3 regions of the Herminiimonas glaciei genome follow, and region 2 is predicted to be linked to each of the others. Evidence: predicted binding sites of a transcription regulator. Region 2 holds the regulator's gene; each other region holds the start of a gene.
The links. The regulator FNR, encoded in region 2, switches genes on or off when oxygen is low (the NO sensors DNR and NnrR bind a similar motif). The targets are predictions, from matches to a motif close to TTGATNNNNATCAA.
Positions count from the first base shown of each region.

Region 1: a site for FNR is predicted at 8,394-8,407, ahead of ACFQPC_RS16470 (DUF7933 domain-containing protein). Genes of this name have one in related genera too.
Region 3: a site for FNR is predicted at 3,672-3,685, ahead of ACFQPC_RS07945 (OmpW/AlkL family protein). Genes of this name have one in related genera too.

Region 1 covers NZ_JBHTBU010000002.1:1,169,260-1,180,183, forward strand. Annotated here, with positions in the region: gene ACFQPC_RS16445 (FecR family protein) at 1-353, opposite strand, end outside; gene ACFQPC_RS16450 (acetamidase/formamidase family protein) at 843-3,323, shown strand; gene ACFQPC_RS16455 (chemotaxis protein CheW) at 3,782-4,258, shown strand; gene ACFQPC_RS16460 (methyl-accepting chemotaxis protein) at 4,305-6,008, shown strand; gene ACFQPC_RS16465 (methyl-accepting chemotaxis protein) at 6,174-7,874, shown strand; gene ACFQPC_RS16470 (DUF7933 domain-containing protein) at 8,559-10,924, shown strand, end outside.
Region 2 covers NZ_JBHTBU010000001.1:1,256,555-1,267,478, reverse strand. Annotated here, with positions in the region: gene ACFQPC_RS05570 (autotransporter domain-containing protein) at 265-4,458, shown strand; gene fnr (fumarate/nitrate reduction transcriptional regulator Fnr) at 4,490-5,248, opposite strand; gene fdxA (ferredoxin FdxA) at 5,321-5,665, opposite strand; gene ACFQPC_RS05555 (substrate-binding domain-containing protein) at 5,984-6,886, shown strand; gene ACFQPC_RS05550 (GNAT family N-acetyltransferase) at 6,922-7,419, shown strand; gene ACFQPC_RS05545 (TonB-dependent receptor) at 7,724-9,952, shown strand; gene ACFQPC_RS05540 (PepSY-associated TM helix domain-containing protein) at 9,952-10,924, shown strand, end outside.
Region 3 covers NZ_JBHTBU010000001.1:1,758,782-1,769,705, forward strand. Annotated here, with positions in the region: gene ACFQPC_RS07925 (SDR family oxidoreductase) at 39-794, shown strand; gene ACFQPC_RS07930 (GNAT family N-acetyltransferase) at 809-1,243, shown strand; gene ACFQPC_RS07935 (FMN-dependent NADH-azoreductase) at 1,254-1,865, shown strand; gene ACFQPC_RS07940 (DnaJ domain-containing protein) at 2,245-2,814, opposite strand; gene ACFQPC_RS07945 (OmpW/AlkL family protein) at 2,992-3,612, opposite strand; gene ACFQPC_RS07950 (xylose isomerase) at 3,755-4,771, opposite strand; gene ACFQPC_RS07955 (aromatic ring-hydroxylating dioxygenase subunit alpha) at 4,819-5,895, opposite strand; gene ACFQPC_RS07960 (PDR/VanB family oxidoreductase) at 5,952-6,941, opposite strand; gene ACFQPC_RS07965 (LysR family transcriptional regulator) at 7,060-7,968, shown strand; gene ACFQPC_RS07970 (class I SAM-dependent methyltransferase) at 8,033-9,367, opposite strand; gene ACFQPC_RS07975 (hypothetical protein) at 9,829-10,191, opposite strand; gene ACFQPC_RS07980 (hypothetical protein) at 10,243-10,557, opposite strand.

The DNA of each region.
Region 1 (10,924 bases), on a different contig from region 2:
TTTAACATGGCATCGATCTTGGCTTCTATGCTGCTGCCATCGCGGCCGCGGATAACAACGTCGCCAAAGAAAGTCTTGATCCGGGCAAACGCGGAGACCGGCGTCAATAAGCGCGTAGGAATCAGGACTTTACGACCGATAGGAATAGCCCGGTCGTTTTCGATCTGGTTGGTTTGTCCGATCGTGCGCCAGTGTTTGATATTGCCGGTAAATTTTTGCGAAATACTGGACAAGGTTTCGTGTTGCGAAACTGAATAGATGACGCCGTCCCGTGTGACGCTGATATTTTCGGCGGTATAGGCGGATGAGCTGACTGCTATTAACAGTAATGCGCTGGCTATGGTTTTCAACACTGCTTGCCTCGTAAAGTACTTCGCGAAACGCTTAAATATATGGTGTTTTATTGATTTCGGGAATTATAGGTGGATCAGGAAAGACGAACGCTGGTGAAACGTTAACATTTGCAAACATCGCCCCCGTATGTCCTTGTTTTTGTTAGGGCTGGCCTCGTTTTCCATAATACCGAGGAGATGAGGATTAAATCTGGTACATGCGTGCACATTTATTTCCACATGGAAATACTTTGCTGTGGCTTTTTTGCAAAAAACAATAAGTTGTGCGCCAGCGAACAAGTTTACCCAAGCGCGGCGGCCTAGTATTTGCGGAATTCTATAGCCATACCGTACCACAGGATTTGCTGGGCAATGTTGCGTACGGGTAAGTTGATTGGCATTCTTTTTTCAAGTCCGGTCCACCGCGTAGGAGCTGTCGTAATATTGCAGTGAAACAGGACTAATGCTGTCGTCAGACAGGCACTTCGGATGTGAAGACTTGGGTAAAGCATGCTTGATAACTTAAATCGTTTTTCGACGGACGCCTTTCCCGGCGAATTGCGGGCTGCGGCATGGTTGCAGACCCTGGGCCGGATCGGATTGACTTGTGATCTGCCGTCATCAGAACGCAATCCTTTGCACGGCCGGGCCTCGGTCAGTATTTCGTCCCATGCGTCGGTGTTCGCCAAACTGCACGGCTCGCCACAGATTTTGCATTCGCCGCAGGATGCGGTCGGCAAGCGCAACGATGTCGTCCTGATCCTGGCATTGCTGGAAGGGCAGGGACAGTTGAGTGTCGGACCGGAATCCGCACACATGAATGCCGGCGATATCTTCCTGGTTAATCCACAGCAGGACTGGCGTCTCGAATTGCAGACCGCATTCACGGCGATTCTGATTGAGTTGAAGGAAGCCGGCTTCCTGGCGCGCCTGATGCGTACCGGCGCGAGCGACCTGAATCGGGTCGTGACGAATCAAGGCACCGGCGGCATCAGCGCTGATTTCCTGTATTCAATCGGTGAGCATTTTGATGGACTGAGCCCGGAAGACCTGGGGCAGATGGAGGCGAGCCTGACCAGTTTGCTGATCGCCGGCATGGCCAGGAATGGTGATGCGGCAGAGTCGGGTGATGCGGATGCCGAGCATTCCACCTCCGTGCAACTCGGACACTTGCGCCGGGTTTGCCGCAGTATTGAAAACCGCCTGACGGATCCAGAGGTTTCCATCAGTGAAATCGCCCGCATCGAAAACCTGTCCGCACGTTATATACAAAAGCTCTTTGCCGGTGGTGACACTACTTTTGGCGAATACGTAAAGAAGCGCCGGCTGGATCGTTGTCGTAATGATTTGGCCAATAGCGCATTGAAACACCTGACGATATGCGAACTATGTTTTCGCTGGGGGTTCAACGATGCGGCGAACTTCAGTCGCGCCTTCAACCTGGAATTTGGCATCAGCCCGAAAACCTATCGGGCCTCTGCCGGCAAGCAAGTGACTTTGCATTTGCAGAGGGGGCGTCCGACACCCAGCGCAGCACTGACGTCTGAAAAGCGACGTAACAGCCGCAAGGTGGCAGGGGCAGTCAGCGCCCTCCACGTCGCTGATGAGCCGGATGGTTTGCGCCACCAGTTCGCCAGTATCCTGAATGAAATTGCCGACTACGAGGTGGGCGCATTACCTTTGCCTGAGCATGGGCAGGTCCCGGCGAATGATGAGGTCTCGCCCAGGCACGCGGTGCACAGCAAGCATCACTACATCCCGGTATCGGACAAGACCGTGCACTGGGGCTATTTCTGTAAAACGATTAAACCTGTGGTTACCGTGAACTCGGGTGATTGCGTCACGATAGAAACGTTGACACAACATGCTTACGATGATTACGAACGCATGATCAAAGGTGATCCCGGTGCGGAAAGTGTGTTCCATTGGGATGCTAATGGTAAATCGGTGGATCGGCGTGGTTCCGGGCCTATCGATAGTTCGATTTATGGGCGCGGTGCCGGGGAAGGATTCGGCGTCCACATCTGTACCGGTCCGGTCTACGTACAGGATGCGGAGCCGGGTGATGTGCTGGAGATACGTATCCTTGATATCCAGACGCGACCGGCGGCGGCGGAAGAGCATGTAGGCAAATCATTCGGCAGTAATGCCGCGTCTTGGTGGGGTTTCCACTACCACGACTTGCTGACCGAACCGAAGCCGCGCGAAGTCGTGACTATTTATGAGATCGAGCATGCCGCGCATGACTGTTGTGCAAAGGCGGTCTACAACTTCCGCTGGACACCGCAAACCGATCCTTTTGGCGTGCGACACGACACGATCGATTATCCCGGTATCCCGGTTGATCACAGCAGCATAGTGAAGAATTATGGCGTCTTGAAAAACGCACGGATCCCGATCCGTCCGCACTTTGGCGTGATGGCTGTTGCACCATTGCTGGATGATGAAGTGGACTCGGTCCCGCCTGGTTCCTTTGGCGGTAACCTGGATAACTGGCGTGCCGCGAAAGGTTCGACTTTATTCCTGCCGGTAGGTGTGCCCGGAGCCTTGTTTTCGGTCGGCGATCCGCATGCATCGCAAGGTGATTCCGAATTGTGTGGAACGGCGATTGAATGTTCGCTGACCGGCGAGTTCCAGTTAGTCCTGCACAAGAAAAAAGATATCGCCGGAAAATTTCTTGATGAACTCGATCATCCTTTCCTCGAGAGTGAGACCGAGTGGGTCATCCAGGGTTTGAGCTATGCCAATCATTTGGTGGAGTTGGGGGCAAATGCGCAGGCTGATATCTATAAGAAGGCGTCCCTCGATATGGCGATGCGCGATGCTTTCCGCAAGACGCGGCGCTATTTGATGACGGCCCATGGCTTGAACGAAGATGAGGCGATTTCCCTGATATCGGTGGCGGTAGATTTTGGCATTACACAAGTCGTCAACGGTAACTGGGGTGTACATGCCGTTATCAAGAAATCCATACTATGCCGGGATGAATAGCGCTTTTCCGGCTATTCGCAGCCCGCATTCAATCGTCCTTAGAGCCCCATTTTGCCGTGTGGCCAATTGCGCAACGCATGTTTGCGCACATCAATAAGAATCATTCCCGATGTGATGATCAGTATTTGCAAAGGCCGTCGATGATGAATCGATGTGATTTGCGATATTGTCGGTTTACTATCGACGGTAATCGGGATGCAAAAATCAGATTTTTCTCTCAGTAAAACGTTAAAAAACGTACCAAATATACAAGCGTTTTCCGCGATTTAACCAAATGTCACAGATCATTTGGAATATCTTTGCGACAGCCTCGTTTCTAGCTAAAGATTCCTTCTGGAATGACGTAATCAGGATTAAGTTGAAGGGGGAAATTTTCCCGTTTCGACTACCAATATTTTTACGCTAAAAAGCTTGACCCACAGCGCAAAAAAACAATCCTTCTTATAAACAGGCCATCCATGCAAAACAAGCAACAATCTCTCGGAGGAACCGAGGTATTGGCGTTTACGCTAGGCAGCGAAGAGTACGGCATCGATATTCTGAAAGTCCAGGAAATTCGTGGTTACGACGCTGTTACGAAAATCGCTAATGCACCTGAGTTCATCAAAGGCGTCATCAATCTGCGCGGCATCATTGTGCCGATTGTCGATATGCGCATCATGTTCAAACTGGGGGCACCCACTTATGACCAATTCACCGTCGTCATTATTTTAAATATTGGTAATCGTGTAGTCGGAATTGTGGTCGACAGCGTTTCGGACGTCATCACACTCAATAGCGAGCAAATCAAACCGGCCCCGGAAATGGGAACCTCCATGAATGCTGACTTTTTGATCGGGCTGGGGACGATAGAAGAGCGCATGTTGATCTTGCTGGATATAGACAAGCTGATGTCGTCATCCGAAATGGGACTGATAGAAAAACTAGCGGCCTGATACAAAAAATAGAGCTGCTTTCACAATAATGGTCTGAGAGGGAAAAATGTTTAATAACTTATCAATCAAGATGCGCTTGATAGGCACGATGGCTTTCATGGGCATCATGCTGATCGTCGGTGGTGCGATGGGTGTATTTGGCTTGCAAAGCACGAACGATTCATTGAAGGATGTATACGGTAACCAGCTTGCGTCTTCGCAGGCCATCAATACCGCCATGACACGCTTGTTCCAGGCACGTTCAACTATCGATCGTGTGTTAATCAAGTCGAATGGCGCGAATAATGCAGCAATGTTTGAGCGCGCTGATACCTTGCGTAAGGAATCGGATGCCGCATGGAAGGCTTACTATGCGTTGCCGATGAATGCGGATGAAAAAAAACTGGCCGATGTCGTGACTGCCAACCGTGATGCATACCTGAGTGAAGGTGCTTTGCCCCTGGTGAAAGCGATACAAAGCGGGCTGTTTGAAGAAGCAGAACTCTTGATGTTTGAAAAGGCCACACCTTTATTCATCAAGATGACCGAGAGTGCGGAAAAGCTGCAAGAGTTCCAGATGAAGGCAGCCGCAGGCAGCTATGAATCCAGCCAGTCGATGTTTGCCCTGTTCCGTATTGCTGCGATCGGCGGCGTACTGTTTGGCTTGTTGGTTGTTGCGATTGCAGCTTTCTTCCTGATCCGCGCCATCATGCAGCCTTTGGGCGAAATGCTGGGTCATTTCAGCGCGATTTCTGCCGGTGACCTGACCAGCCGTATCGAAGTCAAATCGCGCAATGAAATGGGTAGATTGATGGGCGGCTTGCAGGTCATGCAAAAAAGCCTGATCGAAACCGTTTTCAATGTACGCCAGGGCAGTACTGCAATCGGCGTCGCAACCCAGCAAATCGCTGCCGGTAACCTGGACTTGTCCAGCCGTACCGAACAGCAAGCCAGCTCGCTGGAAGAAACCGCATCGTCGATGGAAGAGTTGACCTCTACTGTTAAACAGAATGCCGACAACGCACGCCAGGCCAACCAGTTGGCGGCATCGGCTTCCACCGTAGCGGAAAAAGGTGGCGTCGTCGTGTCGCAAGTGGTCGACACCATGGAAGAGATCAATACGTCGGCGAAGAAAATCGTCGACATCATCGGCGTGATCGATGGCATCGCATTCCAGACCAATATCCTCGCTTTGAATGCGGCAGTGGAAGCAGCACGCGCCGGTGAGCAAGGTCGCGGTTTTGCAGTGGTCGCAAGCGAAGTGCGCAATCTGGCGCAACGTTCCGCTGCCGCCGCCAAGGAAATCAAAACCCTGATCGGTGATTCTGTTGATAAGGTCGAGATCGGCAGCAAGCTGGTGGCTGAAGCGGGTGTGACGATGAAGGAAGTTGTGCAAGGTGTACAGCAAGTAACCGACATCATGTCCGAAATCACGGCGGCAAGCCAGGAACAAAGTGCCGGTATTGAACAAGTCAATCAGGCGATCAGCCAGATGGACCAGGTCACCCAGCAAAATGCTGCGTTGGTAGAAGAAGCAGCAGCTGCGGCGGAGTCACTGAATGAGCAAGCCGGGAAACTGGCTGAAGCTGTCAGTGTCTTCAAGCTCGACGGCGTAGCAGCAGCGACACCAGTCACAAAGACGGCCAACAAAATTGCAGTAGTGGCAAGCAGCCCGGCACCAGCCAAGCGTGCAATCACTGCTCCTGCCCCAGTGCGTCAAAAAGTAGCGAATGGCGCAGCCACTGGTGGCGATGATTGGGAAGAATTTTAAATAGAGATTACTTACCCGAAAGTCGTGAGCAATAACGGGACTTGGTATCAGTCCCGGATGGATCTGGACAGTACGAAGACATCAAGTTCGCCGGCTAAGCTGGCAACTTGATGTTTTTTCGTGTGCATCTTGCAGCATCACCTTTTCCCACTTTGAGTTAAAAAAATGAAAATAAGCAATTTGAAAATTGGCGCACGCCTGGGCTTGGCTTTCGCTGTAATACTGGTGTTGATGGCATCCATGATTGCAATCGGCGTCTGGCGTTTACAGGAAGTGGCACAAGCGACCGTGCATATGGAGGAGGCATCAGCCAAGGAGCGGCTCACGCATCAATGGTATCTGGGCAATATTGCAAATGCTGTCCGTACATCGGCTCGCGTAAGAAGTAATGATGCTGAAGTACAGAAACAGTTCCAGACCGAGATGGAAGCGCAAAGCCTGGAAATCACCAAACTGCAAAATCAAATCGTTGAGTTGATCAGCAGCGCGGAAGGCAAGCAACTGATGAGCGTAGTCGGTGAACGCCGCACGACCTACATGGACGTTCGCAAGGAAGTATTCAAACTCAAGGGCGAGGGTAATGCTGCCGCCGAAGCTGCTGCGAAAAAACTGATCGAGGCCAAAATGGATCCGGCGCTGCTTGCCTACAATCAGTCTGTGCAGGCCGTTGTCGAATACCAGCAAACCATATTTCAAAAGGCCAAAGCCAAAGTGGATGACCTGTATGCGTCCGGTCGTACGGTCTTGATTACCCTGGGAACCATCGCATTAATATTGAGTGCAGTACTGGCGTGGCTGCTGTCGCGCAGCATCACGCGTCCGCTCGATTACGCGGTTGCCGTTGCACGTACTGTCGCATCGGGCGACTTGCGCAACAAAATCCAGTCCAGCTCGAATGATGAGACTGGTCAGTTGTTGCATGCACTGCGCGATATGAATGACGGCCTGGTGCAAAGCGTAAGCCAGGTACGTACCGGTATCGAAACGATCGCTACCGCTTCCAGCCAGATTGCTGCCGGCAACCTTGATTTGTCCAGCCGGACCGAAGAGCAGGCCAGCTCGCTGGAAGAAACTGCATCATCGATGGAAGAACTGACTTCTACCGTCAAGCAAAATGCCGATAATGCGCGCCAGGCGAATCAACTGGCAGTTTCCGCTTCCGGTGTTGCTGAAAAAGGCGGCGAAGTAGTAGCGCGCGTGGTGGATACGATGGAAGAGATCAATGCATCGGCCAAGAAAATTGTCGACATCATCGGCGTCATTGATGGCATTGCATTCCAGACCAACATCCTGGCCTTGAATGCTGCAGTTGAAGCGGCGCGTGCCGGTGAACAGGGACGTGGCTTTGCAGTGGTGGCAAGTGAAGTGCGTAACCTGGCGCAGCGCTCAGCCGCTGCGGCGAAAGAAATCAAGACCCTCATCGGTGATTCCGTCGATAAGGTGGAGTTGGGCAGCAAGCTGGTAGGTGAAGCCGGCGTCACAATGGATGAAGTGGTGCAAAGCGTCAAGCACGTGACAGATATCATGGCTGAGATCATGGCTGCGAGCCAGGAGCAAAGCGCAGGTATCGAACAAGTGAACCAGGCGATTGGCCAGATGGATCAGGTCACCCAGCAAAATGCCGCATTGGTAGAAGAGGCGGCGGCAGCGGCAGAATCGCTGAATGAACAGGCGGCGAAACTGGCTGAAGCGGTCAGCGTGTTCAAACTGGATCGCATTGCGGCTGTGGCACCGTCGAAGAAAGTAAATGTGAGCGCCAGGGTGGCGTCACATGGTGCACCGGCAAATCGTGCAATTGCAGCGCCATCTACCAAAAAAATTGAGAATGGTGCTGCCACGGGCGGGGATGATTGGGAAGAGTTTTGATTCCACTGTTGTAGAAATGAGCCGGGTTATCGCCCGGCTTTTTTTTCGTTTACGTTTTTTACAAATGTGAACTTGAAGATATACATGCGTTGTTTTTTCAAACGATGCGCATAAATCACACACGCATACACGTGGTGTTTGCAAATGTTAACTCATTAAAAAATCCATCATTTTATTTCCACATGGAAATATTAATTGCGTGCGTGTTTGATGTGCGCGCTCGTCCAACGGAAGCTAACTTCTTGTTTTATATGTGAGAAGTTTTTCTTTGCGGAAAAGTTTTTGCACGCCTTCGATTCCCTCAATCACATCCACACCAACTTCCTTTACGTCAGTACGTATCAGGATTTGTCAGCATTTCCATCGCGAAAATAATTAACCTCGCGCAGCAATTATTTCTCGCTTGCTGCGTTCAATCCCGCGAATTCATTAGGTTTCCAACGAGGCGTGTTTACAAACGTTGACGAACGTTTACATGCAGTTTCGTTGTTGCAACTTTATATTCCGTTCAGAAATTTATTGCGCTGGATCAATTTTTTGCGCAGCCCATCGTTGCGATTCGAATTTAAAAATTAATTAAAAGTAGATAGGCCCGTCATGTTGCGTTCCACATTTTTTGCCAAATCATCTTTTGCATCTTTGCTTCGAGCTATGCCATTGGCCTTGATGCTGGGTGTGTTGCCCATGTCTGCGTTTGCTGCGCTGACTGCGTCGGTGACGACGACGGACCCATCTTCTTTTTATCCCGGTGAGGTTCGTATTCTGCGGATTACCTTGTCTAATAATTCGGCAACCGCGATCGGAAATACAGCGTTTGACAACCTCCTGCCGGGAACCTTGCCGAATGGATTGAAAATTGCCGGTGCTGTAAATGCGTCAGTTTGTGGTGGAACGCTTACCGCAGTAAACGGTACGCAGCAAATCAAACTGGTTGGAGCTACGGTTCCTCCGGCAGTTACTAATCCTGTGCCTCCTGCGGTAGCTGCCGATGGCGTTTGTATCATAGACATTCCTGTAACTGCCGGCACCTCCGATGGGACTGCCGTCAGTTATGCCTATGACCTGGCGAGTGGCGCAGTGACGGGCACCGAAGGCGTGACACCTGTTAGCAATAGTGGTCTCGTCAGCCAGACATTTGGTGTTCGTGGGTTGGCTCAGCCTAAAATTGAAAAATCATTTGGGAACTCCACTCTGGTATTGGGTGGTGCAGCCACCACCTTGACGGTAACCGTCAGGAATCCAAATCCGGTTGCAATCGACAACTTCAACATTGCCGATGCCTTCCCTCAACTCGGTGGCAACGCGATTATCAAGGTCGCAGCAATACCGAATGCAACAGCCGTGTGTAGTAGCGGTGCTGCGCCGGTCTTCAATCCAGTGCCTGCAAGTGGTGATACCACCGTAAGAGGTAGCGGCAGTCTCCCGCTCAACGGGTTTTGTACTTTCACGATCAATGTGGAGGCGAATCAAACCAATGGCGCTTATACGACCGGTATTCAACAAAACCGTATTAATCGCTCCTCGGATTTTTCTACTGGTTTAGGTATTCCAGCCGAAACAGATGCGACTGCGAATCTCACAGTAATTTCTCCATTGAAGGTCTCAAAGGCCTTTTCCAATAGCGCATTGTCGAGTGGAGAAAACGGTAGTTTTACCATCACGCTGACGAATGAGGGAGATACGCCGCTCAATATCACCAGCTTTACCGACTCACCGATTGACGGTGTAGGTGGTGCAAATGCGACCAAAGGATTGCTGGTTACAAACGCCATCAGCACTTGCGGTGCAAATCCGACGTTTAACAATGTCGGATTTACGCTGACGGGTGGCAGCATTCCTGCGAAAAGTGGCGCAACACCGGGTTCTTGTACTGTGACCGTGAATTTCACCGGTCGTGTGCAGGACCTTGGCGTCCCTGTCTCGTACACCAATGAGGTGGGCGAAGGGGCGGTGATCGTCAGCAATCCGGCAATTCGTAGTCAGAAGGCATCAGCCACTATTTTGGTGGCTGATGATTTGCGCATCGTGAAGGGCGTAACACCTACCGTAGTAGCTCCAGGTAATCCGATTCGTTACGACATTCGGGTGGAAAACTATGGTGCGGGTGCCATTAACAATGTGACGGTTTCCGATACTTTCACGAATGGCCAAACCTTCCTTACCGGCACGATCAATGGTGTCAACTACACCCCTACTGTGACAGGTGCAGGTTGTGGTGCCGTGAGCTCCAGCAGTCCTCTCGGTACAACCGCACCTACAGCTGTTGTGGTTGGATTAACGACGGTACCGGGGCGTGCCAGTGTCAACGTGCCAGGTTCTTGCACGATCAGTATTTGGGCGATGACTTCGCTTACGGAAAATACATCGACATCCAACGTCATCAACGCCGGTGGTGTCTGCTACAACAATGGCGGTGGCCAGGTTTGTAATGGCAGTGGCTCCGTTCCAACCGACCCGAACAACACTGTTCCTGTCCTTGCTGTAAAAAAGGCATTTGCGGAATCCACTCCCGGCGTCAGCACGTTTGCCGAAGGCACGATTGTTCGTATGGCTATTACGCTGTCCAACAAATCGGTTAATCCGCTGACCAACGTAACGATCTCCGACACATTGCAACTGGCAAATGCTGGTGGTGGTCAGTTGCGGATTGCATCCCCATCGAATGCCGCCAGCACTTGCGGCACCCCGACCATAGACGCGGTGGCTGGTTCAACTTCTATTGCCATGAACGGCGCAACTGTTCCGGCGCGTGCCAATAACGGTAGCGGTGCAGATGGAACTTGCGTGTTGCAGGTAGACGTCGTGGGTCCTGCAGGCGTATATCCGAATATTGCGACAGTAGGCGGTAATCAAACGCTGGCGAATGGCACCGTGCGTGCCCTCACACCTTTGCAGACCAATTCGGCGACGTTGACTTACAACCCCGCTTTAACTGCGAACAAAAGCTTCAATCCTGCGAGCGTAACGTCTGGCGGTAAATCAACTGTCACCGTGCAACTGCTGAATTCGAGTTCGTTGCCATTGACCAATGTCTCGGTGAAAGATCCTTT
Region 2 (10,924 bases):
TATTTTTAAAAAATTATGAATAAGTTTGTGTGTGTAGTTCGGTCACGATCTTTGTATTGGTCGGCGTCTTGGCTATTGGTTTTAGCCATGTCTGTCAGTGCATCGTCGGTGTTTGCACAAACAACCTTTACCGGTTCACAAACTACTAGTGGTCCCTTTTCAAGTGGTTCTCAACTTTTCTTGGATAACAGCACGCTCAACGCATCTAGCGCTAACACCATCACTGGCGGGTATCAGGAATTTCGGGACAATAGCACGCTTAATGTGACTGCAAGCAACGCAATTACTGGCGGGCAGCAGTATTTCTGGGGTAACAGCGTGCTCAATCTGTCTGCAGCAAATGCAGTGAATGGGGATCGTGGTCAACAGCTGTTCTATGAGCACAGTATTCTCAATGCAAACGTGGCGGATGTATTCGGTGATGGTGCGCAGCTGAGTTTTTTGGGCAACAGCGTGCTTAATGCCAACGCTGCCAAGGCAATCAGCAATGGGAGGCAGTTCTTCGCTGATAAGGCCGTGCTCAATGCGTCTGTAGCTGAGGCCATCAGCGGTGGAACGCAGGACTTCGGTGGTGACGCCGTGCTCAACGCATCTGTGGCTAAGGCAATCACTGGCGGAGCACAGACTTTTTCTGACAACAGTACACTCAATGTAACTGCGGCTAATGCAATTACCTATGGAACGTTGTCGTTTGATGGGAATAGCACCCTCAATGCTTATGCGGCGAACGTAAGCAGTAATGACACGTTTATGCTCTTCTCTGACAATAGTACGCTCAATGCATGGGCCGCCTATGCCATCAGCGACGGCGGCTTTGAGTTCAATAACAACAGCACCCTTAATGCATCTGTAGAGCATGCAATCACTGGGGGCTATCAGATTTTTTATGATAACAGTACACTCAATGCATCTGCCGCTAATGCAATCAGTGGTGGGCGACAGACGTTTCTTCTGGACAGCGTACTTAACGTATCTGCCGCTAAGGCAATCAGTGGTGGGCGACAGACTTTTGGGGAATGGGGAGCTAGCCCTATCCTCAATGCATCTGTCGCCCAGGCCATCAGTGGCGGAGAACAGCGTTTTCGTGGCAACAGCATGTTAAATGCCAGGGCTGCCAACGCAATCAGCGGCGGAGAACAGGAATTCTTCGAGGATGCCAAGCTCAACGCATCTGTAGCCGATGCAATTAGTGGCGAAGTAACGTCATCTAGTAATCGCATCACATTCTATGACCGTAGTGTCCTCAATGCTTCTACTGCCTCCGCAGTCAACGGCTGGATACAGCACTTCATGGACAAGAGTGCGCTCAATGCTAGTGCAGCCTCTGCAGTCAGTGGCGGCTACCAGCATTTCAACGACGACAGCACGCTGAATGTTTCTGCAAGCGATGGAGTCAGTGGCGGCAGTCAATCTTTCGGCGACCGGAGCGTGTTGCATGCTGCGGTTAGCAAGGCGGTGAGCGGAGGATGGCAGTCATTCCGGGATACGAGCACGTTCAATGCTAGCGCTGAAAATGCTCTTAGCGGTGGTAACCAGGTTTTCAAGAATAGCGCCGTACTGAAGGCCTCGGTTACCAACGCCGTCAGTGGCGGGCATCAGGAATTTGAGGACACAAGTGTGTTGAATGCCACCGTCGCTTATGCCGTCAGCGGAGGTTTGCGGTCTTTCTCTGGTTCGAGTGTGCTGAACGCATACGCTACCCATGCGCTCAGTGGGGGAAATTACGGTTTGTCCCAGAACAGCACGCTCAATGTGTGGGCTGATAACGCTCTGACGAACAATATACAACTATTTTTTGACGCTAAAAATGGGGATGTCGGCGGCACCTTGCGTTTGAATGGGTATAGCACAGTGATAGGCGGCCTGCGTCATAATCTTTACTCAGGTGGTGTCGTCACCAATGATGGTGCGGCGGATGCCGTACTCACTGTCGATACTTCGATCAAGGGCGATTCGTATTTTGCCGGCCTGGTGCAAGATGGCAGCGGTAAAGGCAAGCTGGGCTTGCGCAAGACCGGGAACAATATCCTGGTCTTGAGCGGAAGCACTACTTATACAGGCGATACCACGGTCGACGGCGGTAGATTGCAGTTTGGTGATGGCAAGAGCGCAGGCCGCCATGACCTGGGTGGCAAGATTAATGTGCTGGCCGGTGAACTCGCAATCAATACGCCGACCGCAGTCAATGTTGCGCAAGGTGTCAGCCTCAGTGATAAGACCACACTGTCCATAGTCGCGAATAGCAATACGCCTTCCTTGCAGGCAGACCGTCTGTCTATAGGCAAGGATGTCACTTTCAATTTGCGCGGCATCTCTGATGCCAGTCAACTCGACAAGGTGCTGATTTCTACCGACAACGGTATAGATGGCGATTTCGCTCAGGTCTTGATCGGTGGTTTCAAGGGGACGGTGGACTACCTGACGCTCAACACGCGCAAATCGGATGACGGCCGGCGGTATCTGGCGATTTACGGTTTGAGCTGGACTGCCGCCAATAATCTGGCGCACGGCACATTCACCCTCAAGGATGCCAGCGATAACTTTGATATAGGCATCGTGCTACGCGATCAAGCGCCGAATGCCGCACGCGGCTGGGATGGCAAGTCATTGACCAAGGCTGGTGCTGGTACCCTGGTCCTGTCTGCCGATAATACTTATACCGGTGGCACGACGATCTCTGCCGGTACTTTGCAAATCGGTAATGGTGGTACGACAGGCTCCATCATTGGTGATGTGACGAATAATGGCACCTTGAGTTTCAATCGTCGTGACCATACGACATTTGCCGGACGTATCACGGGTAGCGGCATGCTCAGGCAGATAGGCAAAGGCACACTCAATCTCAATGGTGATAACTCCGGCTTTTCCGGCTTGACTAGGGTGGAAGCCGGGACCCTGATCGTCGGTTCCAGCGATGCGTATGCCCAAGCGCGACTGGGTGGCGCGGTCGAGGTACTGGATGGCGGCACGCTGGGCGGTGTCGGCACCATTGGTTCCGGTGCCGGCTCGAAGCTACGCATTGCCGAGGGTGGTGCCTTGGCAGCAGGTAATTCGATCGGCACTTTGACGGTGGATGGCGACCTTGTTTTTGAGAAGGGGGCGAAGCTGAAGGTTGAAGTCGATCCGCACGGCAAGGATGCCGATCTGGTTCGTGTTACCGGCGATGCGACATTGAATGGCGGCTCGGTCGTGCATATAGGCGCGAATGGAAAATATCAACTGCGTTCGACCTATACCATCCTGACTGCAGGCGGCAAGTTGAGTGGCAAATTTGATGAAGTCAAAAGTGATTTCGCTTTCCTGGCCCCCAAGCTGCTCTATGACTATGGCGCCGGCAAAGTTGATCTTGAGCTGGTACGTAACTCCGTTGAGTTTGCGACTATGGGCGGCACGCCGAATCAAATCGCTACTGCCTATGCGATAGACAGCATGGGTATGGCGGCCGGGCATGCGGTATATGACGCGATTGCAAAACTGCCTGCCAACAGCGAGTTGATCCGCGCTAGCTTTGACCAGCTGTCAGGCGAAATTCATGCCTCCGCCAAAACCACATTGATCGAAGACAGTCGCCTGTTACGTGATGCCGCCACCGAGCGTATCCGCACGGTGGACGGCTTTGCCGCGGCTACGTCTGCGTGGGTCCAGGGCCTGGGTGCGTGGAGTCATATCAATAGCGACGGCAATGCGGGCCGGCTGCACTACAACACCGGCGGCTTCGTCGCTGGTGTTGACGCTGCGGTGGCGGATCAATGGCGTCTAGGCATGCTGGCCGCTTATAGCAACACTTCATTCAATGCGAGGACCCGTGCGTCATCCGGCTCCAGTGACAATTATTCGCTGGGACTGTATGGCGGCAGGCGTTGGGATATCGCGGATGGCAAGCTTGGTTTGCGTAGCGGTCTCGCTTATACATTGCACGATATGAAGACCAGTCGCCAGGTCGCTATCCCGGGCTTCAGGGACGCCGTCGGCAGCAACTACCGTGCGGCTACATTGCAGGTTTACGCAGACGTCGGCTATGGCATCGATAACCGTTGGGGGAATTTCGAACCCTTCGTTAATCTGGCTTACATCCGCTTCCGGAGCAATGGTTTTGCCGAACGGGGCGGGGCGGCGGCATTAGATGCCGGCAGCCAGAACACCAGTACGAGTTTCACCACCGTTGGCTTGCGTGCTGTCAATCAGCTTGCTTTGGGTGGAAAAAGCGCGACTGTGCGTGGTGCGTTGGGCTGGCGTCATGCCTTTGGCAATAGCACGCCATTATCGACGCAGGCGTTTTCGGCGGGTGATGCCTTCACCGTGGCAGGTGTGCCTGTCGCCAAAAACAGCGCGCTGCTCGAAACCAGCCTCGACTTGCGTTTATCGTCATCGACCACGCTCAGCTTTGCCTATCAAGGCCAACTTGGCATGGATGCGAAGCAGCATTCAGTCAAAGCCAATCTGCTGGTGAAGTTTTGAACAGGGGTAAGCTATGCGCGTACCTGCCGGTTTAGCCGCAGGTTTCGGTGCCGGCCGCCATCGCCTTCAACAGCGTGAGGTCGAGTAATTCGATTTCACGGTTGTTAACTTTCAGCAATCCCTGTTTCTTGAATTTGGACAGCAGGCGGCTGATGCTTTCTATCGTCAGGCCGAGATAATTGCCGATGTCTTCACGCGACATGCGCAACTGGAAACTGGTCGAAGAATAGCCGCGTGCCATATAACGTGACGCGAGATTCACGAGGAAGGCGGCGAAGCGTTGTTCGGCACGCATATTCCCCAACAGCAGCATGACGCTTTGTTCACGCGTGATTTCCTGGCTCATCATGCGATGGAAGTGGCGCAGCAGGGTCGGCATGGTGCTGAATAATTCTTCCAGGCGCGGGAACGGGATTTCACACACTTCGCTATCTTCGAGTGCCACTGCATTGCAATGATGGCGGTCGGTACTGATCGCATCCATGCCGAGCAATTCGCCGGTCATCTGGAAGCCGGTGATTTGTTGTTCGCCGCCGGCATTGATCTGGCAAGTCTTGAAATGGCCGACGCGTACCGCATACAGATTGGTGAATGCATCGCCCATCCGGTACAGATAGTCATCGCGTGCGACCTTGCGACGACGACCGATAATCTTGTCCAGCCGGTCCATATCGTTTTCGCCCAGGCCCATCGGCAGGCACAGCTGGTGCATGCTGCAGGTCGAACAACTGGCGCGCAAGGCGTTGACGCTTAAGGCGGGATCGGTAGTGCTTGGGGACGCTTGGCTCATATTTCCTGGCTCTATTCTTTACTTGGTCTAACCGCGATGCGGTAAGAGTTACTTAAAATGAAAGTAAGGATTTCATGTGATCTTGGCATCAATCACCAGCAAGGGCAACTTGTCCTTCACCTGTGCCCATTTCTCATGTTCGGGCATCGGCTCTTTCTGCTTGCTGATGCGCTTCCAGTCCGGATGCTGTGACAATTCGCGATTCAGGGCAACGAAGTGCTGCTGCTCCGGTGCGACTTCGGTGGCGCCTATGATGGCGTTGACAGGGCATTCCGGTACGCACACCGAGCAATCTATGCATTCATCCGGATTGATCGCCAGGAAGTTAGGACCTTCAAAAAAACAGTCCATAGGGCAAACGACAACGCAATCGGTGTATTTACATTGAATACATGCTTCAGTGACGACAAACGGCATTTCCTGTTTCCATTTCCACGCTCAGATACGACATTGTAAACGGTCAGCCCGGATTTGCCTTTGTTGACGACCGGCTACATGGTTTTACGCCAATTTGAGCCCACAAAAAACAGGGCGCGCGCCTTGTCCAATCATTTGATTTGATGGCTTGATAAGCACAAGTTATCAAGCTGCGTTTGCATCAAATTCCCTCGTTTTTCGGCAGCTATTCCTTGCGTAGTTAAAGCTAACGCTATATCCTTCCGTGCATATCGAAAGGTGCGCCGGTAAACGCATCCTTTGTTACCGCCAAATTTTTTAGTCTAAAGAATGAACAACATGAAAGAACTTCGTATTCTCGCCGATGCTTGTTTTGAGGCACAGGTAGCCAACGCAGTAGAGCGCTTCAATACAGAGCACGCGGATATCCGTGCGGTAGTCAGTGCAGCAGGCGCGGCAGATTGCTTGCAGCGCCTGAAAGCAGGTGATAGTTATGACCTCGCGATCCTGGCCGACAGCGCCGTTGCGGCAACGCTGATGCCTGAGCAGACTGATGGTTATTATATTTTTGCCGGTAACAGCATGGTGCTGGCATATGCGCCGGGGCAAATACTGAATGCGAAGAACTGGCGTGAAAAACTGGGCGATCCGAAAGCGTCCATCGGCCATCTCGAACCAAGCGTACATTCGGCTGGATATGCTGCATTGATGGCTTGCATGCTGGCCGACAGCGTGGCGCCGGGACTGACGCGGACCCTGATTAACCATCCGGGACGTAAAGTGGTGACGGCTGCAAGCGAGCCGACTGACTTTGCATTCAGGTACCGGACGGAGTGCATCGCAAAAAAGATATCATACGCATCCTTGCCAGACACGATGGATCTTTCTAATCCGGCATTCAATGCGCATTACGCTACAGCAAAGCATGACTTGAGCGGCGACGGTAAAACCATCGTGAAGGCCTCAGCCATCGGACATGCACTGGTCATCCCGTTCTCTGCCGAAGAGCCGGAAGCCGCAAGGGATTTCATTGAAATCCTGCTGCAAAATAATTTCACTGCGCAAGGTTTCCAGCCACGCAGCGAAATCGTTGGCAAGTCGCCATGCCGTATGCACGCAGCGCTGGAAGTCAGAAAACCGGCACGCGTACAGAGCGCCAACTATGAAGATGAGGCTGATGTGCATCTGCTGGAACGTGCACGTTTGGGCAAGCGCACGCAGGATTTGGCGAAAGCAGCTTAAAATCCTTGCTTCTGCAACCGGAAGCAAGTGTTCAAATGATTATTCGCCGTGCTGTTGAATCAGACTTTGGTGCCATGTGGCCGATTTTTCAAAAGGTCGTGGCACCGGGTGTGAGCTATGTCTTCGCCGCAGACACCAGTTATGAAGATGGATATGCATACTGGTTCGCTCCGGGCGTGACTTCATACGTTGCCGAAGATGACGGAAAAATCATCGGCATGTATAAATTGATCGCCAACCAGCGCGACCTCGGTGCGCATGTTGCGAATGCCTCGTTCATGGTTGATCCCGACGTCAGCGGGAAGGGCACCGGCAGGCAAATGAGTGAACATTGCCTGCGTACTGCCAAGGCGGCCGGCTACCGCGCGATGCAATTTAATTTCGTCGTCAGCAGCAACGATGCCGCTGTCGCCCTGTGGAAGAAGCTGGGCTTTGCCATAGTCGGCACTTTGCCGCAAGCCTTCCTCCATAGCAGCCTGGGTTACGTCGATGCTTACGTCATGCATCGCTTCCTTGACGACATTCCAGGCTGACCCGGGCATCAGCGGTCGTCGCCGGCTTTTCTTTCATTACTTATCCGCAGGCAACATCTCTATTGAAAAGTAGTGCTGTGCGGCTTGCCATCCGGCAGTCGCTGTTGCACGTCATCCACAGCTCTTTTCACTCTGTCACAGACTGGAAAGCATTCTATGCCCGTGCATATGCGGGTGTCTTTGCATTGTTTAATTGCGATGTCGGCTCGTCAAATTTATAATGAGAATCATTTTCATTATTGTTTGCAACTGTTTATCTCGTTGCATGCCGGCTCACTTTTCTTCAAGTACAAAGGAATCATCGATGGCTGCCCATTCCCATATCCAGGCATTTTTCAGACCCACGTTGCTGGTATGTGCATTGCAGGCGGCGCTTCCTTTCCTGGCAGGTGCAGCGCAGGCTCAAACAACTGAAGCAACTACGACGACGCAACTTGAAGCGATTACAGTAACGTCGAGTGCGGATGCATCGGCCGAAGGATTGTCGAAGCCATATGCAGGCGGACAGGTAGCAAGGGGCGGGCGTGCCGGTATTTTGGGTACGCAAGACAATATGGATACACCGTTTTCGATTACCAGCTATACAAACGAACTGATCCAGAATCAGCAGGCGCGCAGTGTTGGTGACATTCTTCAGAATGATCCATCGATACGCGTGGCGCGCGGCTTTGGTAATTTCCAGGAGTCCTACTTCATACGTGGCTTCCTTTTAAGTTCGGACAATATCGCCTACAACGGGCTGTATAGCCTGCTGCCTCGGCAATATATTTCCTCCGAATTGTTTGAACGCGTCGAAGTGTTGCATGGTGCCAGTACCTTCCTGACCGGCATTACACCGAGCGGTGATGGTATCGGCGGCACAATTAATCTGCTGCCCAAACGTGCCGGCAATGAGCCGCTTACCCAGGTAACTGCAGGCACCGCCAGCGGTTCGCAAGCATATATTGCTGCTGACGTTGCGCGTCGCTTTGGTCCGAACGACAGCACCGGTATACGTATCAATGCTGCGCATCGGGATGGTGGAACCGGGGTAGACCGGGAAAGCGTCAAGCTGGATGTGGTTTCGTTAGGTCTGGATTGGCGTAGCAGCAATGCACGCTTGTCTGCTGACATCGGTTATCAAAACCATAGACTCAATGAAACGCGTACCAATGTAGGCGTGTCTGCCGTGACTTCAGTACCGCGTGCACCTGATGCGTCAAGCAATTGGGCGCAGCCCGGCAGCTATTCTGATGAGCGCGATATGTTCGGCACAGTGCGCGGTGAATACGATATCAATCAAAATGTGACGACCTGGTTTGCCGCCGGTATGCGCAAAGGCAAGGAATCAAATTCCTTGCGGAACTTCAATTTAACAGATGCTATTACTGGTGCCGGCAATACCTACCGCTTTGATAATACCGGGGAAGAAACAGTAAAAGCAGGGGAGTTGGGCATACGCGGCAAGCTCACGACCGGTGCGGTAAAACATACGCTGGTTGCCTCTTATGCATACTTTGATTCTGAGCGAAAGAATGCATACACATACGACAATACCAATACACAAAATACAAATCTGTATAACCCTGTACTCAGCGGACTCCCTGCCTTTAGCGGCCTGGCAGTGAGCGGCGGTGATTTGGCTAATCCCAATCTGACAGCTAAAAAGACACTGACCAGCTATGCGATTGGCGACACCATGTCTTTCGCTGACGATAAGGTGCTATTGACCGTTGGTGCCCGTCATCAGACGGTGGACACCAAAGCTTTTGCCTACGGTACCTCCGCATTGACCGAAACATACAAAGCGAGTCGCGTAAGTCCTGCCGCAGGTATCGTCTACAAGGCTGCAAAGGAAGTCTCAATTTACGCCAACTATATTGAAAGCCTTAGCCCGGGTTCAACCGCACCGGCACTCGATGGTGGTCGTCCTGTGCAAAATGCAGGCCAGATTCTTGCCCCGTATGTCGCGAAACAAAAGGAAGTCGGCGTCAAATATGACGGCGGCAAACTCGGCGCTTCTGCAGTTTTATTCACCACGGATAAACCGCGTGTTTTCACAAATGCGGCAAATGTCTATGGCGCGGAAGGAAAGGATAAACACCAGGGGCTTGAATTAACGGCATTCGGCGAAGTCATGCGCGGCCTGAAAATTCTCGGCGGTGTCACCTTCCTTGATGCAAAACAAGAATCCAGCGGTAGTGCAACTACAGATGGAAAGCGTGTCATTGGTGTACCAAAAGTACAGGGTAGCCTAGGCGCGGAATGGGATGTCGCAGGTGTGCAAGGCTTCTCCGTGAACGGCCGGGTGACAGCAACAGGCAGTAGCTACGCTGACGCAGTCAATACATTGAAAGTACCTGGCTGGGCGCGCCTGGATATCGGTGCGCGTTACCTGACAGAAGTGCAAGGTAAATTGGTCACCATCCGCGCGCGTCTTGATAACGTAACTGATCGCAATTACTGGGCATCCGTCGGCGGTTCGGAAGGCAGCGGTTATCTGGTACTGGGTAACCCGCGCACCTTTAGCCTGACCGCTTCCGTCGACTTCTGATGAACGGTGGCAAACTGCGTCGCTGGGCCTGGATCCACAAGTGGTCCAGCCTGGTGTGTACCGTGTTCATGCTGCTGCTGTGTATCACCGGCTTGCCGCTGATTTTCCATCACGAGATCGGGCATCTGCTCGGTACCGAGATCGAAGCGGCGGAGATGCCTGCGAATACGCCGCGCATCAGCATGGATCGCGTGATGCAGATTGCGCTGGCCCAGCATCCTGCCAAGGTAGGCATGTTTGCATCGCAGGAGCCTGACGATGATCGTATCTGGTTCGTGACCTTGGCGACCACGCCGACTTCGGAAGTTGATATGAAGCAGGTGGCGGTGGATGCGCGTACCGGTGAAGTGCTTGGTCAGCCACCGCTAAGCAGCGGCTTCATGTACATCATGTTTTCTCTGCATGTGAACCTGTTTGCCGGCCTGGCCGGTATGCTCTTCCTCGGTTTCATGGGGATATTGCTGTTGGTAGCGATTATCTCCGGTGTGGTGTTGTACGGACCGTTCATGAAGAAGCTGGAGTTCGGTACGGTGAGGACAGAGCGTTCGACCCGGCTGAAGTGGCTGGACCTGCATAATCTGCTTGGCATCGTCACGCTGGCCTGGTTGCTGGTAGTCGGTGCGACAGGTGTCATCAATACCTGGGCCGACTTGCTGGTCAAATACTGGCAATTCGATCAAATGGCGGAGATGGTTGCGCCTTACAAAGGCAAGCCACCCATCACTGAATTGGGTTCCCTGCAAAAAGCGGTGGATGCTGCGATTGCGCTGGAGCCGGATATGAAGATGGGTTTCATCGCATTCCCGGGGACCAGTTTCAGCAGCCCGCATCATTACGGGATATTCATGCGCGGCACTGAAGCGTTGACTTCGCGCCTGTTCAAACCGGTATTGGTTGATGCGACTAGCGGTGAAGTGACAGACAGTCGTACGCTGCCATGGTATCTGACCGGCTTGCTGGTATCGCAGCCTT
Region 3 (10,924 bases), 500 kb from region 2:
TCAGAACAACTGGCTAACAACTGAATACAAAGGTTTATATGAAAATCCTGGTAATCGGCGGCAGCGGCCTGATCGGCTCCAAAGTCGTCGCCAATTTGCGCCAGCTCGGCTATGAAGTCCTGGTCGGCTCGCCCAGCAATGGCATCAACACCATCACCGGTGCAGGCTTGAGCGAAGCGGTCAAAGGGGCGCAAGTTGTAATCGACCTGAGCAACTCCCCGTCCTTCGAAGACCAGGCCGTGCTCGACTTCTTTGAAACTTCCGGTCGCAATCTGTTGGCGGCGGAAGCGGCGGCAGGCGTCAAGCACCATATCGCCTTGTCGGTCGTCGGCACCGACCGCATGCTGGAAAGTGGCTACTTCCGCGCCAAGATGGCACAGGAGCAGCTGATCAAGCAATCCGGTGTGCCTTACACCATCGTGCGCGCCACCCAGTTCTTTGAATTCCTCGCCGGCATCGCGCAATTCGGCACAGTCGGCAACGAGATCCGCCTGTCGCCGGCCCATGTGCAACCTATCTCATCCGATGACATTGCAGCCATCGTGACGGATACGGCGCTGGAACAGCCGATCAATGGCAGCTTCGATGCCGCCGGCCCGGAAAAGCTTGGCCTCGCGGAATTGATGAAACGCTACCTGGATGCGCTCGGAGACCAACGTGTTGTCGTCGCCGATCCGCAAGCCTCCTATTACGGCGCACAAATCAACGATCAATCGCTGACACCGACAGGTGAAGCACGCATCGCCACCACCGGCTTTGCCGCATGGTTGAGCAAGTCGCAGGCGGTACAATAATTCTGGAGAAGTATATGCAAGCCGAGACAGAGATCAGGCATATTGAAACGGATGTCGAGCTGGCCGCATCGTTTCCGGTCATGCAGGAACTGCGGCCACATTTGACGGATAGCACCGCCTATGTAGAACAAATCAAACGCCAGCATGCGCAAGGCTATCGCTTGCTGGCGGCATGGCGTGATGACAGCATCGTCGGGCTCGCCGGTTACCGCGAAGTGGAAAGCACGATATACGGCCGTTTCGTATACGTTGATGATCTGGTGGTGACCGGTCAATTGCAACGCTCGGGCATAGGTGAATTGTTATTGCAATCAGCACGCCAACAAGCTGCACGACTGGACTGCAAAAATTTTGTGCTGGATACCGGCTTGCATATGCCGCTGGCACAACGCTTTTATTTTCGCCAGGGACTATTGGCTCGCGGCATGCACTTTGTCGAAACGCTTTAACAGGGATGACATGAATCGTATTTTGTTATTGAACTGCGGCCCGCACAGCGATGCCAGCCACGGCTATCGTCTCGCCAGGGAAACGCTGGCCGCGGCCGGCATCACGGATGCACACATAACCGAACGTGACCTGGTGCAGGCTCCGCTGCCACCGATAGGCCGCGACTACGCGTTGGCGATCACATCGAATACCGCACACGATGCCGACGGACTACAACAGTCGGAACAATTGATCGTCGAACTGGAACAGCACGATGTACTCTTCATCGTCACACCCATGCACAACTTTACGATTCCAGCCGCGCTGAAGCTCTGGCTCGATCATGTGATCCGCATCCATCGCAGCTTCGCCGCCACACCCCAAGGCAAGGTCGGCTTGATGAAAGATCGTCCTACCTTTGTGCTGGTCAGCTCGGGGGGCTTCTTTGCCGGCGAACGTGCGAAACAGCAGGACTTCCTGACGCCTTACCTGCGCTATGCACTCGCGTCGATAGGCATCAGCGACATCCACTTCTTCCCGCTGCAAGGTTTGGTGTTTGGTCCGGAAGCAGTGGCACAGGCAATTTCTGAAGTACGTTTGCCGATGTCTGAAAAATTATCGCGAGCACTTGCAATAAGCTAAGATAAGTAAGCATTTACGGCAATATCAATGATTCAGATAGCCAGGCAAGAGAACCTCGGCATCAATTAGCAGCCGTAAATCGAAGAAAAAGATGTCCTACATTATTTAAACTAATGTGAAAGGCACCAATGGCACTCGATGCAATTGCGGAAGTCGTTGTACGCGCCGTCGGCTGGCTGATAGTCGACGTTATATTGACGAATATATTTTATTGGCCGGGATGGCTGTTCTTAAAGGTTTTGACTTTGGGACGTTACCCACCATCCAGTTCCACCCCACATAAGCGTGAGTTCGTTGCCATATTCGGTTTTGCGGTGATCTTGGTCACAGTGTTAGTGCGGGTCCAGTGGTATTGAAGAACATCGTACACTGAGCTAACTCAGCGGGTGGCAGCAGCCTTCTCAGTTGCTTGCGTGTCTGCTTTCTGGGCACGCTCTGTACGCAGCCGTTCTTCGCGTCTGAACTGTGCAATCTCAAAATCCTGCTTTGACTGTATCGCTCTTTGTTCCTGCAACTTTTGCTGTTCCAGTCGCGCCTGTTCGGCCAATGCCAGTTGTTCAGCGCGCTCGGCTTCCGCCTCGGCTTTTTTTGCTTCCAATGCAGCGAGCTCTGCTTCTGCTTTATCCGCCTGCACTTGGTAGACGTAAAGGCACCCGACCACCAGCAACAGTGCCGCGACTATCTTCATCCATGGAAATGGCGAACTTTCGACGATAAGCTCCGCCACCCTGGTCTTATTTCTTAATTTCTCATCGTAAGCAGAACGGCGATTCGGGGACGAGAGGATGGCGTAGGCCTCGCGGACTACTTTCTCCCGGATATCCCGCTCTTCAGGGTTGAGCGTCGTAGCTCCGTTAGCCAGCGCTGCAAGGCCGGTTTTATATGCTTGCTCGATTTCAGGCGAACTCGCCTGTCCGCTTACTCCCAGCACCTGATACAGCGTTTTCATCCGTCAAATTTCTCGTGATTTTTGGTTCGTCACTTATAAGAGATTTGTTGCGATAAAACCATCCCATATATATGGCGTACCATCTGGGTCCCAGATATCACAAGAAAAAAGGTCTACGTATAACGCAAACCTTTTTCATTGAGTGGCAGCCGGTTCAATACCAGCCACTCCCATGCTTTAGAAGCGATAACCCACACCTACGCCCACCAGCCAGGGATCAACCTTCACAGCACTCAATTGACCAGCCGCAGTATTCACATCACTACGAATCTGTACTTTCTTCACGTCTAGGTTAATCGACCAGTTTTTATCGATTTTGAAATCAACACCAGCTTGCAAGGCCAGACCGAAGCTGCTTTTTTCCAAGGTCGCTGCGCCATTGAGCAAATCAACGCTGGAAATGCGAGTGTAGTTGATACCGGCACCGACATAAGGGCTGATGGTTTTTTCCGGTGTGAAGTGGTATTGCAGCGTCAAGGTAGGCGGCAAATGTTTGAAGGTACCGATCTGGGTACCGTCCAGCGATACTTTTTGTTTTTGCGGATAGGTCAGCACCAGCTCTGTCGCCCAGTTAGGCGTGAAGAAGTAGCTGATGTCGAGTTCCGGGATGACTTTGGAATTGATGGTGAGGCGATCTGATGCGCCAACGCCGCCTATCGGGTCGGACTTGTTCGCCGGGTCGAGGTTGACTGCGCGGACGCGAACCAGCCATGAACCTTCTTGTGTTTGCTGCGCAAATGCTTGCGAACTGAGGGCTGCCAAAGAGCACAGGGCGATAGCCAATACCGATTTTTTCATGATTACCTTCTTGGTTTAATGGGAACGTGTCTACGTTACCGCTACGCCATTTCGGGCATTTGATATCGATCAAGTATTGTGCGGATTATCGAAAAATGGCCGTCCCCCTTACCCTTTTTGCAAGGGGGCGGCCTGATGATGACTATCTGCTGCGCGCTTCCGCCGGTATGCCACTGGTCTTTTCCGCCTTGATGTCTTCCCAGGTTTGCCTGAACCATTCGGCAATCGCGACATTATGTTCCAGCAGCGAATACTTGCAGCCACCGCCATAGTCCGGCATGTCTATCATGTCGGTAGTGATCCAGCGCAGCGGACTATTGGGCTGGTCGCGGTGCTGCCGCAAAACACGGCGCACCACTTCCTTGCATGGCTCGACCCGATAGGCATGCCATGGCGAATGCCATTCACCCGGCCTGGGTTTAAAGAATGGATACTGGCAGGCGCGACCATAGGTGTCGCTGGGGTTCAGCTGCCATTGATTCCGCGGCCCATTCGGAGAGACCGGGCGGATTTGCAGCCATACGGTCATGTTTTGCGCAATCCAGTCGTCCAGCACATTACCCGGCTCATACGGATCGATGATGCAAAGGCCTTTTTCCACGTCTGCACGAATCCCGCTGACGTCCTGCTCTTCCAGGTTATCGACTTTCAACAGCACGTGACTGTGGTCGAGCACGAAGTTGAAAGGCACGCCGTGTGAGCGCACCATGTCGGCAACGCGTGTTACGCGGCGGAAATCTTCGGTCCACATATAGATGTGCACTTCGAAGCCAATCACGATGCCGATTTTTTCACCCAGGGCATAAGCATGCAGATAGAAATCGACCACTTCCTGATCTGTCACCACATGCCCTTGCGCATGCCGGGTGTAGAGCATGATGTTGTGGCACTCTGCGCCGGCCTCTTTACACAGGCGCAAATTCTTTTCGAGTACCGCTTCATCGCGGCCAGCGGTATATGACCATAAACCGGTGCGGATAGGCAGATCGTATTTATTCGCCGCATCTATGTATTCCCGTTCCAGCCCCGGTTGCGGCATGCGATCGAAGTGATCGAAAACACCGGTGCTTTTTATCAATCTGAATTGTTCATCCACGCTGACGACCTTGCCCGGGATGTGTTGTGCGCCGCGACCATTGCAGCCGATAGAAAATTCCATATCCTTGCCTCCGTTTTAATAATGTTGTTGGACGTGCTGACTACAACCTATCCTGCGACTTGCAGCTCTGCTCGCGTGATGGGTACATTGCTTTCTGCTGCAAGCTGTTCGGCAGCGATGCGCTTATCCACCATCTTGCGTATGCGTGCCGGCGCATTGTCAATTCCCAGACGTACGTACTCCCGCACGCCGGTTTCTTCCTGTGCCTGCTGCACGGCGGCGAGTATCGCCATGTCTTCTTCAAAGGTCAGCGTCATGAGTTTTGTAACGTCGGCATCGATATCCGGCTTACCGGTCTGGTAGTTACGCACATGCAGCCAGAAGTAATGGGTGGTGTTTTCTGTTTCGGGTGTCAGGAAGTTATAGGAGAAGGAACGCAGGCCACGATTTTTATTCTCTTCGTTGCGTTCGACCCCGGCATCCACCGTGCCGAAATCCACATATGAAATCGATGGCATGAGCAGGTAGTAGTACTGCCAGCGATCAGTCAGGCCTTTGAAGTCGCCCATTTTTTTTGCCAGCGGTATCGGCTCGGCATTTTCTATCCAGCGATATGCGAGCACATGCTGCTCGCCCTGCTCCACCTTGACTGTGACATTTTCGCCGGCGGCATTGCCTATGGTGTTTTTATGCACATAAGTGGTGTGTGCGGGATCGACAAGATTGTCTGTGATGTTCAGATAATTACTCTTGAAGTGCAGGTACTGACCGTCGATCAAGTCCCAGCCCGGCATCCGGTAACGCTCAACCTCGACTATATCGTCCGGGTTCGCCAACGCCTCTTCCCCCATCCAGATCCAGACTGCGTTGTAACGCTCTACCAGAGGGAAACTTTTGACCTGCGCTGCCGGTGGGATCTGCGGCTGGCCGGGTACGCGCACACAGGTGCCGCTGCAATCAAACTGCAAGCCGTGATAACCGCATTCAACGATATCGCCTTTGAGTTCGCCCAGTGACAGCGGTGCCAGCTTGTGCGGGCAGCGATCCAGCAGCGCGACCGGCGAGCCATCTTCCTTCCGATACATCAGTACCGGTTCGCCCAGGATGCGGCGCGTCAAATACTGACGCCCGACCTCCTTGCTCCACGCTGCCACATACCAGGCATTACGTATGAAAGTACCCATGCTTATGTCTCCTTGCTGGTTATAGGGAATATGGTGATTTGTCGACAGGCCGCTACTCAGAGGTCCAGTACCAGCCGTGGGGATTTGGCGCGCGATACGCAGATGCACATGACCTTGCCGCCAGCGCGTTCGTCGTCCGGCAGGTTGTAGTCGCGGTGCTCCGGAATACCTTCCAGTACCGCAGTGGCACACATCCCGCATTCGCCGCGCTTGCAGTCGTACATCAAGTCACAACCAGCTGCCAGGATGACGTCCAGGATCGACTTGTCGGCGGGTACCTGCAGTGTCTTGCCGGAAGCCCGCAATTCCACTTCGAATGCCGTATCGCCGCCCTGCACCGCAGGAGAATTGAATAATTCGAAATGCACATGATCATCAGCCCAGCCATGGTGTTTAGCCGTCGCGATCACCGCATCGATCAAGCCACGAGGACCACAGACATACACATGTTTGCCATCGGCAGGATGCGCCAACAAGCTTTCCAGTTGCAGGCCGCGCCGCGGATCGCCGCCGTCGAAGTACAGTACGACATTGCGGAATGTTTCCACCGCGTCGCGGAATGCCATCAAGTCGGGACTGCGCGTGCCGTAGTGAAATTCAAAAGAACGACCGCTCGCCTGCAACGCATAAGCCATAGCCAGGATGGGCGTAATGCCGATGCCACCAGCGATAAGTACACTGTGCGTGGCAGTTTCATCCAAAGGGAAATCATTTTGGGGGGGGCGTATGTTTAACTGTGAACCGACCTTCAAGCCATGCATAAAGGGCGAGCCACCTTTGCCATTGGCCTCCAGTTGCACCGCGATCCGGTAATGGCTCCTGCATTCACTGCCTACACTGTCGTCAATCAATGAGTAAGAACGCTCATCTGCATCTCCGCCCGGCAGAATGACTTGCACGCGTATGTGCGCACCGGCGGTATAAGCAGGTAGTGCTGCACCATCCGTGCTGTGCAGCACAAAGGCCTTGATCGTCGGCGTCAAAGTGCGGATCTCGCTGACCACGACATTAATCGGGATGCGCTGTTTTGCTGGGGGTGAATCCACCTGGCTACTCCTTCAGTTGAAGCTGACAGGCGCACATGCGCCTTTGCCTGGGAGTAGCTTCTCAGCCAGCCATTTATATGTAAATATAGATATACATATAAATTGATGAGGTAATCTCATGAATATAACGCTGCGGCAACTACGTGCTTTCGTCACCGTTGCTGAAACCGGCAAGTTCACGCTGGCTGCTGAATTGCTCGGCGTATCGCAGTCTTCACTCAGCCTGTTGGTACGCGACCTCGAAACCTTGCTGGGCCTGCGTTTGTTTGATCGTCACACGCGCCGCCTGGAACTCACCGATGCGGGGCATGACTTGCTGCCGGTCGCGCAAAAAACATTGATGGATTTGCTGTCGGTGGTGGAAAACTCGCGCGACCTGCTGGCGCTGAAGAAAGGACGCGTCACTATCGCTGCGGGTTCCCTGCATGCGGCGACTGTCATCCCGGATCTTTTGAAAAGCTTTAATCGTCGCTATCCGGGTATACGCGTGATCGTCGAGGACGTGGCCGAACGCCAGGTGCGCGAACTCATCGTCGCCGGTACCGTGGATATCGGCATCGGCATGACGCTGGAAGGAGATAGCAGCATGCTGGCGCAGGTCATCGGGCACGATAAGTATGCAGTGCTGATGCACAAGGAACATCCGCTGATGCGCAAGAAAACCATCACCTGGCAAGACATCGCAGCAACCCAGCCGATATTGCTGAAACCACCGAGCCTGATCCGTACCTATCTGGACCGGCACCTGGCACGTGTGGGCATCACATTGACACCGGCGTATGAAGTGGCCCTGCCCTGGACCATGACCGGCATGGTGCGCGCTGGTGTCGGCGTAGCCATCGTTACAACCGGCGTGTTGCCGGTAGCGGAACGTATGGGCCTGGAATTACGGACAGTCAGCGCGCCGGTGATAGAGCGTGAACTTGCGGTACTTACCCGCGCCGGATATCCGTTGTCACCGGCAGCGCAAAGCCTGCGTATGCATTTGATTGAGGAACTGCCCAAGGCGGTAGCCAGCTACCGCTAATCGTCAGAGCAAAGAAAAGCCGCATCCCGTAACAGGATGCGGCTTTTGTCGTTCAGGCCTGGCCCTAGGAAGCGGCGTAGATATCGCCGCGCGTCAATGGCACTGCAGGTTCCGCACCACCCGGCTTGGACGCCAGGATTTGATAGATGCCGGTGCCGCCGTACTCGAATTCAAGCGCGCATGCCGCCATATACAAACGCCAAACGCGATAGGCTGATTCACCGACGTATTGCAATGCCTCTTCGCGGTGATCCTCGAGCCGGCTGACCCATTGCCTGAGCGTCAGTGCGTAATGCGGACGCAAGGCTTCGACGTCGTGGATTTCAAAACCGGTCTGCTCCATGCGGCGCTGGATATTGCTGACAGTATCCAGCTCACCATCCGGGAACACATAACGGTTGATGAACTCGGTATCTATCGTGCGTTGCCAGCCTTCTTCATCATGTGTAATGCCGTGATTGAGGAAGAGCCCGCCCGGGCGCAGCACGCGTTTGATGGTGGCATTGTAGACCGGCAAATTCGCCAGCCCTACGTGTTCAAACATGCCTATGCTGGAAATCTTGTCGTAGACCGATTCACCTTCGAGGTCACGGTAATCGCGCAACTCGACTGTTACCAGATGGCTTAATCCTTCGGCCTGGATACGTGCCTGCGCATACTCATATTGTTTCTCGCTCAGCGTAATGCCATGTGCTTTCACGCCATAGTGACTTGCGGCCCAACACACCATCGCGCCCCAGCCGCAACCCACGTCAAGAAAACGTTCCCCCGGTTTGAGGCGCAATTTGCGGCAGATATGATCGAGCTTGTTTTTCTGCGCCTGTTCCAGCGTGTCTTCGAGGGAGTGGAAGTAAGCACAGGAATACACCATTTCCTTATCCAGCCATAATTTATAGAAGGAATTGGAGACATCGTAATGGAAGGAAATCGCCGCCTGGTCGCTGGTCTTCGAGTGCTTGTGTGCAAACTCGCCGGAACCGAAAGGTGTAGTCGGCAGGTTCTTGGGTTTCGACGGCAGACGCCAGGCATCACGCAATAATGCCCACCGCGTCGCCAGCGAGAAATCGAAGGATGCGAAATACTGTTTGAGGCCCAAAGCCGCATACAGGTCACCATCGATATCGATCAAGCCATTGATATAGGCGTCGGCCAGCGGCAAGGGGCTGCGCCCGAATACGAGTTTGCGCAACACGGCCGGATCACGCAGCAGCAGCGTGAACTTGGGTGTGGCAATTTCGATCTGGTCGAGCTTGTCGCCCAGGACGCGGAATGCGGTCGCACCGGGGAAGTTATGCAAGAGATGCTTCAGGATGCGCAGTGCCGCTTCTATCTGCGTACTACTGAAAGATTCAGCCATTAAAGTAGCTGGCGTGGTGAGATGGTTGTTTCGATCGTTCATCGCTTAAGCCCTATCTGAAAAATTCCTGACGGGACCGCACACGCTCGTGCGGCGGCAATAAGTATGGTGTAGACAAGAAACGTGGCCCGATGTTCATTGAGCCGGTGCAGAATAGCTGCGGGTATTTCGCAGGCTATGGTCGCCCTCCCGTCTGCGCAGGCAGAACGAGGCGGACTTAATCCAGGTAAGTGAACAGATTCCATGTAACGCTCCCCCTTAAGAACGCATTTCACGTATTTCTGTGAGACGCATTCGAATAAAAAGAAAAAACGATTACTTCGACCTAGTGCGGCACTCGGATGCGGTGCCTTTACATACAGATTAAATTGGAAACCTCACCACCATGCCGTGGAGATGGCAAGGTGGTAACCAGAGGCGATTATACGATCATGTTTGCAAGTGTGCATTGCGCAGCACTATGCCCACGATGCGGGTGTGGATATCAGGCGGAAAGGGACCGACTATTTACTACGGGCATCAATATCAGCCAGGCACTCCCGGCCTTTTTCCGTGATTTCGTACCCACCGTCTTTCGCTGCGATGTGGCCTTTTTTGCCGAGGAAAGTCTGCACATCGGATTTCAATACTGTTGCAGGATCGTTCGCAATGGCACGCAAGCCATTGATGCAACCCTTGATAAACAAGGTTTGCTTGCCTTTCTCGCTTAGGGCGAGCTGGCCGTTTTTCGCATATTCGATATATTTGAGGCCGAGCAGGCGCTTGGTATTTCTTGCTACGCAGGCGGATGGTCGTTCTCCGGCTTTGATACCGGCCACTATCTGCGCCAGCGCGTCGAACTCATCCGTCGTTAAATCACCACCCATTACTGCTTCCAATCTCAAATATATAAATCACCGGCGCCGGTTGGCGACAGTTCAAAATCGCGGCAAATCTGCCAATGTACGGCCCGGGACATCGTGGTCTATCGTATCGATGTCTTCGATACCGTGTTGATGTATCACGATGTGGACGCGCGGGCCCAGCACCATTTCATTACCTACCCGGAAGGCCGTCGCCACTTCGTCACCGAAGTGCAGTGCATCAACCACCAGACTGACGTCATGCTCTGTCGTCACTGCTTCCCAACCTGGAGAACCGTCACCTTTGCGGTGGCCGCGCCCCCATCTCACCATTTCCACCCTGTCGCCTGCATCGTTAAAACGTACTGCTTCAATCAAGTGAACTGACATTGATGTCTCCGTAAAAAATGTCATTGTTGTATGGCTTCATGGTACGCGTCCCATAGCCTGACAGCAAGACACAGATGCATGCAAATCATTGCGCACAAGATAAATATCCGCCCACATCGCACTACAACTTACAACTTGATGACCAACATAAGCGATCCCTCTTCAAAGCAGGCTTTTTCATTTCCTGCATGCTGTTCAACAGCGCAAAATCAATCCGGCTGCGGTTCAGCGGCCCGCAGCAGGCCTCATTTTCAGTAGTCTAAATGTCAATTGCGATACTAATTTATCAAGACTCATCGCGATTTCCCCCATGAAATTGTTAAATTTAAAATTAAAAGTATGTTTGATACCACAGGCCAAAAAGCCG